Regions from separate parts of the Rhodopseudomonas sp. BAL398 genome, predicted to be linked through region 1. Evidence: predicted binding sites of a transcription regulator. Region 1 holds the regulator's gene; the other holds the start of a gene.
What was found. The regulator LexA, encoded in region 1, represses DNA repair genes until DNA is damaged. The targets are predictions, from matches to a motif close to TGTTCNNNNTGTGTTCNG.
Positions count from the first base shown of each region.

Region 2: ruvC (crossover junction endodeoxyribonuclease RuvC) is a predicted target of LexA. The motif match lies at 2,042-2,059, and genes of this name have one in related genera.

Region 1 covers NZ_CP133111.1:1,315,286-1,319,701, reverse strand. Annotated here, with positions in the region: gene RBJ75_RS06285 (ComEC/Rec2 family competence protein) at 1-1,722, shown strand, start outside; gene lexA (transcriptional repressor LexA) at 1,735-2,445, opposite strand; gene glp (gephyrin-like molybdotransferase Glp) at 2,612-3,823, opposite strand; gene RBJ75_RS06270 (hypothetical protein) at 4,047-4,416, shown strand, end outside.
Region 2 covers NZ_CP133111.1:5,349,881-5,354,296, forward strand. Annotated here, with positions in the region: gene RBJ75_RS25165 (methyl-accepting chemotaxis protein) at 1-893, opposite strand, end outside; gene RBJ75_RS25170 (YebC/PmpR family DNA-binding transcriptional regulator) at 1,097-1,843, shown strand; gene ruvC (crossover junction endodeoxyribonuclease RuvC) at 2,085-2,612, shown strand; gene ruvA (Holliday junction branch migration protein RuvA) at 2,740-3,357, shown strand; gene ruvB (Holliday junction branch migration DNA helicase RuvB) at 3,581-4,416, shown strand, end outside.

The DNA.
Region 1 (4,416 bases):
GGCAGCTTCGTCGCCTTGAAGGCCCGGCTGCAGCCGCCGCTGGCGCCGTTGCGACCGGGCGGCTACGATTTCGGCCGCGACCTGTATTTCCAGGGCATCGCGGCGTCCGGCTTCGTGATGGGCGCCATCACACCACGCGACCCGCCGGGCGATGGCGGCTGGCGGCTGCGCTACGCCGCCCTGATGCAGAATCTGCGCGACGCCATCGATGCCAGGATCCGATTGACGCTGGACGGCGACACGCGCGCGATCGCCACCGCCTTGCTGACCGGGCGGCGCGACGCGATCTCGACGCCGGTCAACGACGCGATGTTCATCTCCGGGCTCGGCCATGTGCTGTCGATCTCGGGCTATCACATGGCGGTGGTGGCCGGCGTGGTGTTCTTCGTGGTGCGCGCGCTGCTGGCGCTGATCCCGGCGCTGACGGTGACGTTTCCGATCAAGAAAGCGGCTGCCGCGGCGGCGCTGGCGGCCGCGGCGTTCTATCTGCTGCTGTCCGGCGCCGAGGTGGCGACGCAGCGCTCGTTTTTGATGACCGCCGTGGTGCTGATCGCCGTGATGGTCGATCGCCGCGCCATCACCTTCCGGACGCTGGCGGTGGCCGCGTTAGTGGTGCTGCTGATCGCGCCGGAAGCCCTGGTGCATCCGAGCTTCCAGATGTCGTTCGCCGCCACGTTGGGGCTGGTGGCGCTGGTCCAGATTGGGATGCCGGCGCTGTTGGCCGCGCCCGACCACTCGGCGACCGCGCGCGCGGCGCTGTGGGGCGGCCGCGAGATCGCCATGCTGGCGCTGGCGTCGCTGGTCGCGGGCCTGGCCACCACGCCCTATGCGGCGTTTCACTTCCACCGCGCCACCCCCTATGGGGTGCTGGCCAATCTGGCGGCAATGCCCGTGGTCTCGGCCCTGGTGATGCCGGCGGGCCTGCTGGGGCTGGTGGCGATGCCGTTCGGCTTCGACGGCGTGTTCTGGCGGCTGATGGAAATCGGCATCGACTGGATGATCGTGGTGGCGCAATGGGTCGCGGCACTGCCCGGCGCGATCGGCCGGGTCGCGGCGTTCGGCACCGGAGCGCTCCTGCTCGCCACCATCGGGATGATTGCGCTCGCCCTGTTGCGCACGCCGCTGCGCTTTGCCGGTGCGCTGGCGATCGCCGTGGCGGCGGGCTGGGCGCTGCTGAAGCCGCAGCCTGCGATGCGGGTGTCGGATGACGGCCGGCAAGTCGCGGTACGGGGCGCCGACGGCCGGCTACGGCTGATGCAGAGCGGCAACGACGCCTTCCTGCTCAAGGAATGGCTGGCGGCGGATGGCGATTCGCGCCAGGGCGGCGATGGGTCGCTGACGCAAGACGTATCCTGCGACGCCGACGGCTGCGTCACGGCGCTGGCGGACGGCGCGCTGGTGGCGCTGGCGAAGCGCCCGGAGGCGCTGGACGATGATTGCACGCGCGCGGCCGTGATCGTCAGCGCGCTGCCTGCGCCGGACGATTGCGCGGCGCGGCTGATCGGTCCGGAGCAATGGCGCCGCGGCGGCGCGCTGGCCTTGCGGCGCGGCCGCGATGGGGGCGATGGATGGGCAATCGACGCGGTCCGCCCGCGCGGCACCGATCGGCCCTGGGCGCCGGCCGATCCGAACGCCACGACGGCCCGGATCAGCACTTCGTCGCGGGGCGCGGCGCCGGTCGACGCAACGCCCGCGCCAACCGATCAGCGCGACACCGACTGAGCGCGAACAGCCTCAGTATTTACGATACAGCCCGACCAGCTTGCCCTGAATCCGCACCCGGTTCGGCGGCAGGATCCGAACTTCGTAGGAGGCGTTGGCTGGCTCCAGCGCGATCGAGGCGCCGCGTCGGCGGAACCGCTTCAGCGTGGCTTCCTCCTCGTCGATCAGCGCCACCACGATGTCGCCGGTCTCGGCACTCTCATGGCGCTGGATCAGCGCCATGTCGCCGTCGAGGATGCCGGCATCGACCATCGAATCGCCGCGCACTTCCAGCGCGTAGTGCTCGCCGGCGCCGAGCATGTCGGGCGGCACGCTGATGGTGTGGCTGCGGGTCTGCAACGCCTCGATCGGCGTGCCGGCGGCGATCCGGCCCATCACCGGCACCGAGACGTTGCGGCTGGAATCATCCTCGGCGGGGTTGGAGCTGGCGGGGCGAACCTTGCCCAGATTGCCTTCGATTACGCTCGGAGTGAAGCCGCGACGGCCGTTGCCGCCGGGATTGATGCCCATCTCCGGCAACTTGATGACTTCGATGGCGCGGGCGCGATTGGGCAGCCGGCGGATGAAGCCGCGCTCTTCCAGCGCGGTGATCAGCCGGTGAATGCCGGATTTGGAGCGTAAATCCAGCGCATCCTTCATCTCGTCGAACGAGGGGGGGACGCCGGCTTCCTTCAGCCGCTCGTTGATGAATCGCAGCAATTCATATTGTTTGCGCGTGAGCATCTCGACCAATCCCCAGTCTGTCGCCGCATGTTCCGCAAGGCGCCACAAGAGCCCCCAAATGCAGATTGCCAGAACCGCACGGCCAGAAACAAATCATGAACGAACACTATATGTTCCATATGTGTTCTGCAACCCCATAATTTGCCGGTAACAATTTGAGCTTTTGCTACAAGGGGAGCTTCAGGATGGTACAGGCCGAACCGGCGCTGGCCGCCGGGGCGAATGGTGAACGGATCACCAGGGCCTGCGCCGCGGCGAGCTTGCCCAGCAGCGAGGAATCCTGGCGTTGCACCGGCGTCGCCAGCAATTGTCCGTCCGGGTCGATCTCGAGCCGGGCGCGGACATAGTCCTGGCGCTGGTCATTGGCGGGAAGGTCGCCGCCAAGCTTGGCCGGCTGGGGTACGTGGTGCACCTCGTGGCGTCCCGCCAGCGCCCGGATCAGCGGCACCATGAACAGGAAGGCGCAGACATAGGACGACACCGGATTGCCGGGCAGGCCGATCACCGCCATCGCCCCGCGCCGGCCATGCATCATCGGTTTGCCCGGCCGCATTGCGATCTTCCAGAATGCCAGATCGACGCCTTCGGCCTCCAGCGCGCGTTTGACCATGTCGTGGTCGCCGGCCGAGGCGCCGCCGGTGGTGACCAACAGATCGGCGCCGGCATCGCGTGCCCGCCGGATCGCCGAGGTGGTGGCCTCCATCGTATCGGCGGCGATGCCGAGATCGGTGATCTCGGCGCCCTCATCACGCGCCAATGCCCGCAGCGCATAGCCGTTGGAATAGACGATCTGTCCAGGACCCGGCTCGGTGCCCGGCATCACCAATTCGTCGCCGGTGGCGAGCATCGCCACCAATGGGCGCCGATGCACCGGCAGCATCGGATGGTTCATCCCGGCGGCCAGCGATAGATCACGGTCGCTGAGCCTGGTTCCGCGGCGCAGCAGCACCTGGCCCGTCTCAAAATCGATTCCGGCCGGGCGGATATGCCGGCCGGGCTGCGCCGCTTCGGTGATGGTGACGATGTCGCCGTCGCGCAGCGTGTCTTCCTGGATCACCACCGTGTCGGCGCCGGCGGGGATCACCCCGCCCGTGAAGATCCGCAGCGCCTCGCCGTCACGCAGTGCCACATCGGCCGGCCGGCCGGCCGCGACCTCGCCGATCACCCGCAGCCTGGCGCCGGCGGTGGCGACATCCGCCGCCCGCACCGCATAGCCGTCCATCGCCGACATCGGCTGTGGCGGCTGGGTCCGCAGGGCGGCAAGATCGCGCGCCAGAACCCGGCGATGCGCGGTGTCGAGCGCGACGCTTTCCTCGGGCAGCGGCAGCGCGCCGTCGAGCACCGCCGACAGGGCGTCGGCAACCGGCATCAGGGCCATGTCAGTCTCCGGTTTGGATTCGCGCGCCTGCGGGACGATGGTGTGGGGCGCGGTAACGCGGTGTCCGGCTTATGTCGATGCCGCACTTTGCGCAAGGCGCCGCGCGCTGATGGTGAGGCGGTCGCGCATCCCCAACGAAATCATTATTGTGATCGGCGCGTGCCCCCTCTAGCAGCGTCACGGCGGCTGTTGAAACTCTCGGGCAAAGATTGGGAGCGCATAGATGCAGGACAATTTTGCGAAGTGGCTGTTTCGGATCGTCGCCACCCTCGGGGCGATCGGTTTTATCACCGCCTATTCGATCCGGCACGACTGGAGCAAGGGCGCCATGCCGAGCTTCAGCGATGATTATCGCCCGCCGGAAAGCAGCGCGCCGCCCAGCGCCGCGACGGCGCCTGTCGCCGCACCCGCGGCGGCGCCTCGCGCCGCAAGCGCCGCCGCGCCAGCGGACGTGGCGGCGTCGCCGAATGCCGGCACGGCGCCTGCCGCAACGTCCAGTGCCGGCGGTCAGGGCCAAGCCCCGTGCCAGCCGATCGGACGCACCGCCAAGGGCGAATTGGTCTATTCGATGGATTGCCAGCGTCTGCCGACCC
Region 2 (4,416 bases), 2.0 Mb from region 1:
GCGAATGTGGTGACGTTGTTCCCGGCCTTGGCGACCTCCTCGCCATGCTGCTCGGCCTCGCGCGCGGCGCTGTCGATTTCGGCGGCGCTGTCGCCGACCGAGACGATGAAATGCGACGCCGAGGCCGCGTTGCTGGCCATCTCGCTGGTGGTGCTGTTCTGCTCGGCGACCGCACTGTTGACGTTGTCGAACACCGGGCGGATCGCGGCGATCGCCTGCGAGATCCGGTGCACCGCGTCGACCGAATTGGCCGCGTCGCTTTGCAGCGCGTCGATCTTGCGCTTGATTTCCTCGGTGGCGTCGTGGGTCTGCACCGCCAGCGCCTTGACCTCGGTGGCGACCACCGCGAAGCCGCGGCCGGCGGCGCCGGCGCGCGCCGCCTCGATCGTCGAATTCAGCGCCAGCAGCGTGGTCTGCTTGGCGATCTTGGCGATCAGATTGACCACATTGCCGATCGCCGCCGAGGATTCCCGCAGGCGGTCGACATTGGCGCTGGCCTCAATGGCGGCGGCGCTGGCCTGGTCGGCGAGCTGGCTCGCCTCGCGCACCTGGTCGCCGATCCCTTTCGCCGAATCGGTAAATTTGTCGGCGGCCTGGGAGAATGTCGTCGCGGTCGAATGCGCGGCGCTGGTCCGCCCGGTCAATGCGTCGGTGCGCTGGCGAATCGTCTGCAAGGTGTCGGCGGTGGCTTGCGCGCCGCCGGCCACCGAATTGGCGGCGCGCTCGAGCTGGCGGATCAGCGATCCGAGCTCGAGTTCCAGCAGTTCAAGGATCTCGTGGGCGGAATCGGGCTCCTGCGGCGGCGGCACGGCGGACAGATCGGGAGCCAAGGCCGGCGCCACCACCTCCACCACTGGTTCGTGCACCCGCTTTCGAAACAGACCGAAGGCCATGAAATTTCTCGCATGAGGGGAACTACGGGGCCGATACTCGCATCGTTGGGTGAAACCGTGGTTAATTTCCCGATGCCCGAATTGACATCCAAAAGTCGAATGCTTGCCGGCTTTCCGTGCAAGTCTTTGATTTTGCCGGCGGCCGGCCTATAAACCCGCGCCGCCCCGAACCGTTCATCCTGACCAAAGCCAAGAGAGACCGCATGGCCGGACATTCCCAGTTCAAGAACATCATGCACCGCAAGGGCAAGCAGGATGCCCAGAAGTCCAAGCTGTTCAGCAAGCTGGCGCGGGAAATCACCGTCGCGGCCAAGATGGGCCAGCCCGATCCGGCGATGAATGCAAGGCTGCGCGCCGCAATGATCTCGGCGCGGCAGGAGAACATGTCGAAGGATTCGATCGAGCGCGCGGTCAAGAAGGCCACCGGCGGCGACGCCGAAAATTATGACGAGATCCGCTATGAGGGCTATGGCCCCGGCGGCGTCGCGGTGATCGTCGAGGCGCTGACCGACAACCGCAACCGCGCCGCCTCCGACATCCGCTCCTATTTCACCAAATCCGGCGGCAATCTCGGCGAAACCGGTTCGGTGTCGTTCATGTTCGACAATGTCGGCATCATCGAATACGACGCCGACAAGGCCTCCGCCGACGACATGCTGGACGCCGCGATCGAGGCCGGCGCCGACGACGTGCTGTCGTCCGACGAGGGCCACGAGATCTACGCCTCGAAAGAAACCTTCCGCGACGTCGCCAAGTCGCTGGAGGCGAAATTCGGCGAGGCCCGCAAGGCGCAGCTGACCTGGAAGCCGCAAAATACCGTCCCGGTCGACGACGAAACCGCCGAAAAGCTGCTCAAGCTGATCGATCTGCTCAACGAGCACGACGACGTCCAGAACGTCTACGCCAATTTCGAAGTCTCCGACGCGCTGATGGAAAAGATGGGCGGCTGAGGCCGTCGGCCGCCGTCGCGATTCGTCCAATTCCCGTGTCCCGGACGCGCCGCAGCGCGCAGCGCTGCTGCGCAGATCCGGGACCCCGCTTCGCGCGCCGCCCCAACCGGGGCCCCGGCTCAGCAGCGCACCACGCCGCTGCGCGGCGCGTTGCACTGCGTCCGGGGCACGAGGCGGCTTTAACAGTCAACTCCCGTTTGTTTCTGTTTCGTTCACTTTGCTGTGGCGTTATCGTCGCGCCATGACAGTTCCGCCGATTCGCATTCCCGTCCGTATTCTCGGCATCGATCCGGGCCTCCGCCGTACCGGCTGGGGCGTGATCGAGAGCGAGGGCAATCGGCTGGTGTTTATCGGCTGCGGCTCTGTGGAGCCGCCCAACAGCCTGCCGCTGGCCGAGCGGCTGCTGGCGATTCATCAGGGCCTGGCCCAAGTGCTGGCCGAGTTTCAGCCCGACGAGGCCGCGGTTGAGCAGACTTTCGTCAACAAGGACGGCGTCGCCACGCTGAAACTCGGGCAGGCGCGGGGCGTGGCGATGCTGGCGCCGGCGATGGTCGGGCTCAGCGTCGCCGAATATGCCCCCAACCAGGTCAAGAAAACCGTGGTCGGCGCCGGCCATGCCGACAAGGCGCAAATCCAGATGATGCTGAAAATCCTGCTGCCGAAGGCCGAGCCGAAATCCGCCGACGCCGCCGACGCGCTGGCCATCGCCATCACCCACGCCCATCATCGCGGCACCGCGCTGCTGCGGCTGAAGGTGGTGGGCGCATGAGCGGCGGCTGGCACGGCGCACTCCCTCCACCGCTTGCGGGGGAGGGCGGGGGTGGGGGAACGCCGCACCCGCATGACTCGCGGCTGCCCCCACCCCCGGCCCCTCCCCCGCAAGCGGGAGAGGGGAGATGATCGGCAAACTCAAAGGCGTGATCGATTCCTACGGCGAGGATTATGTGATCCTCGACGTCGGCGGCGTCGGCTATCAGGTGCATTGCTCGAGCCGCACGCTGCAGGCGCTGCCGCAGGCCGGCGGCGCCGCGGTGCTGTCGATCGAGACTTATGTGCGCGAGGATCAGATCAAGCTGTTCGGCTTTCGCAGCGATCACGAGCGCGAATGGTTTCGGCTGTTGCAGACGGTGCAGAGCGTCGGCGCCAAGGTGGCGCTGGCGGTGCTCTCGACCCTGCCGCCTTCCGACCTCGCCAATGCGATCGCGATGCGTGACAAGGCCGCGGTGGCGCGCACGCCGGGCGTCGGCGCCAAGGTCGCCGAGCGCATCGTCACCGAGCTGAAAGACAAGGTGCCGGCCTTCGCCGATGTCGATCCGGCGCTGGCGCAACTGAGCGGCGCGATCGATGACCAGCGCGCGCCGCGCCCGGTCACCGACGCGATCTCGGCGCTGGTCAATCTCGGCTATGGCGCGCCGCAGGCGTCCGCGGCCATCGCCGCGGCCGCGCGCAGCGCCGGCGAGGGGGCGGAGACCGCCCAGCTGATCAAGCTCGGGCTGAAGGAATTGTCGAAGTGACCGCGCGCAACGCGGTCATCCCGGAAGCCGCGCAGCTTCTATCCGGGATCCCGAGCCGCAGGCGATGCTTCGCGGCGGGCGCCTCCCTGCTCCCTCCCCCCCTTGCGGGGGAGGGTTGGGGTGGGGGAACGCCGCACCCGCGTGACTCGCGGCTCCCCCCACCCCCGACCCCTCCCCGCAAGGGGGAGGGGAGAACGCGCGCCCGGCGTGCTAGGCTCGCGCCATGACCCAGCCTTCCCGCATCGTCACCCCCGAGCGCCGCAGCGATGATGTCGGCGACACCGCGCTGCGCCCGCAGCTGCTCGCCGAATTCGTCGGCCAGCAGCAGGCCCGCGCCAATCTGCAGATCTTCATCGACGCCGCGCGCAAACGCGGCGAGGCGCTGGACCATGTGCTGTTCGTCGGCCCGCCCGGCCTCGGCAAGACCACGCTGGCGCAGATCGTGGCGCGCGAGCTCGGCGTCGGCTTTCGCGCCACCTCCGGACCCGTCATCGCCAAGGCCGGCGATCTCGCCGCATTACTGACCAATCTGGAAGATCGCGACGTGCTGTTCATCGACGAGATCCATCGCCTCAGTCCGGCAGTGGAAGAAGTGCTGTATCCGGCGATGGAGGATTTTCAGCTCGATCTGATCATCGGCGAAGGCCCCGCGGCGCGTTCGGTGAAGATCGAATTGTCGAAATTCACTTTGGTCGGCGCCACCACCCGCGCCGGCCTGTTGACCAATCCGCTGCGCGACCGCTTCGGCATTCCGGTGCGGTTGAATTTCTACACCATCGCGGAACTCGAAAGCATCGTCACCCGCGGCGCCCGGGTGCTGTCGATCGGCATCACCCCCGACGGCGCCAACGAGATCGCGCGCCGCGCCCGCGGCACGCCGCGCATTGCCGGCCGCCTGCTGCGCCGGGTGCGCGATTTCGCCTCCGCGGCCGACGCCAGCTCGATCGACCGCAACATTGCCGACCATGCGCTTAGTGCGCTGGAAGTCGACGCCGCTGGCCTCGACGCCATGGACCGCCGCTATCTGACGACGATCGCGATGAACTATGCCGGCGGCCC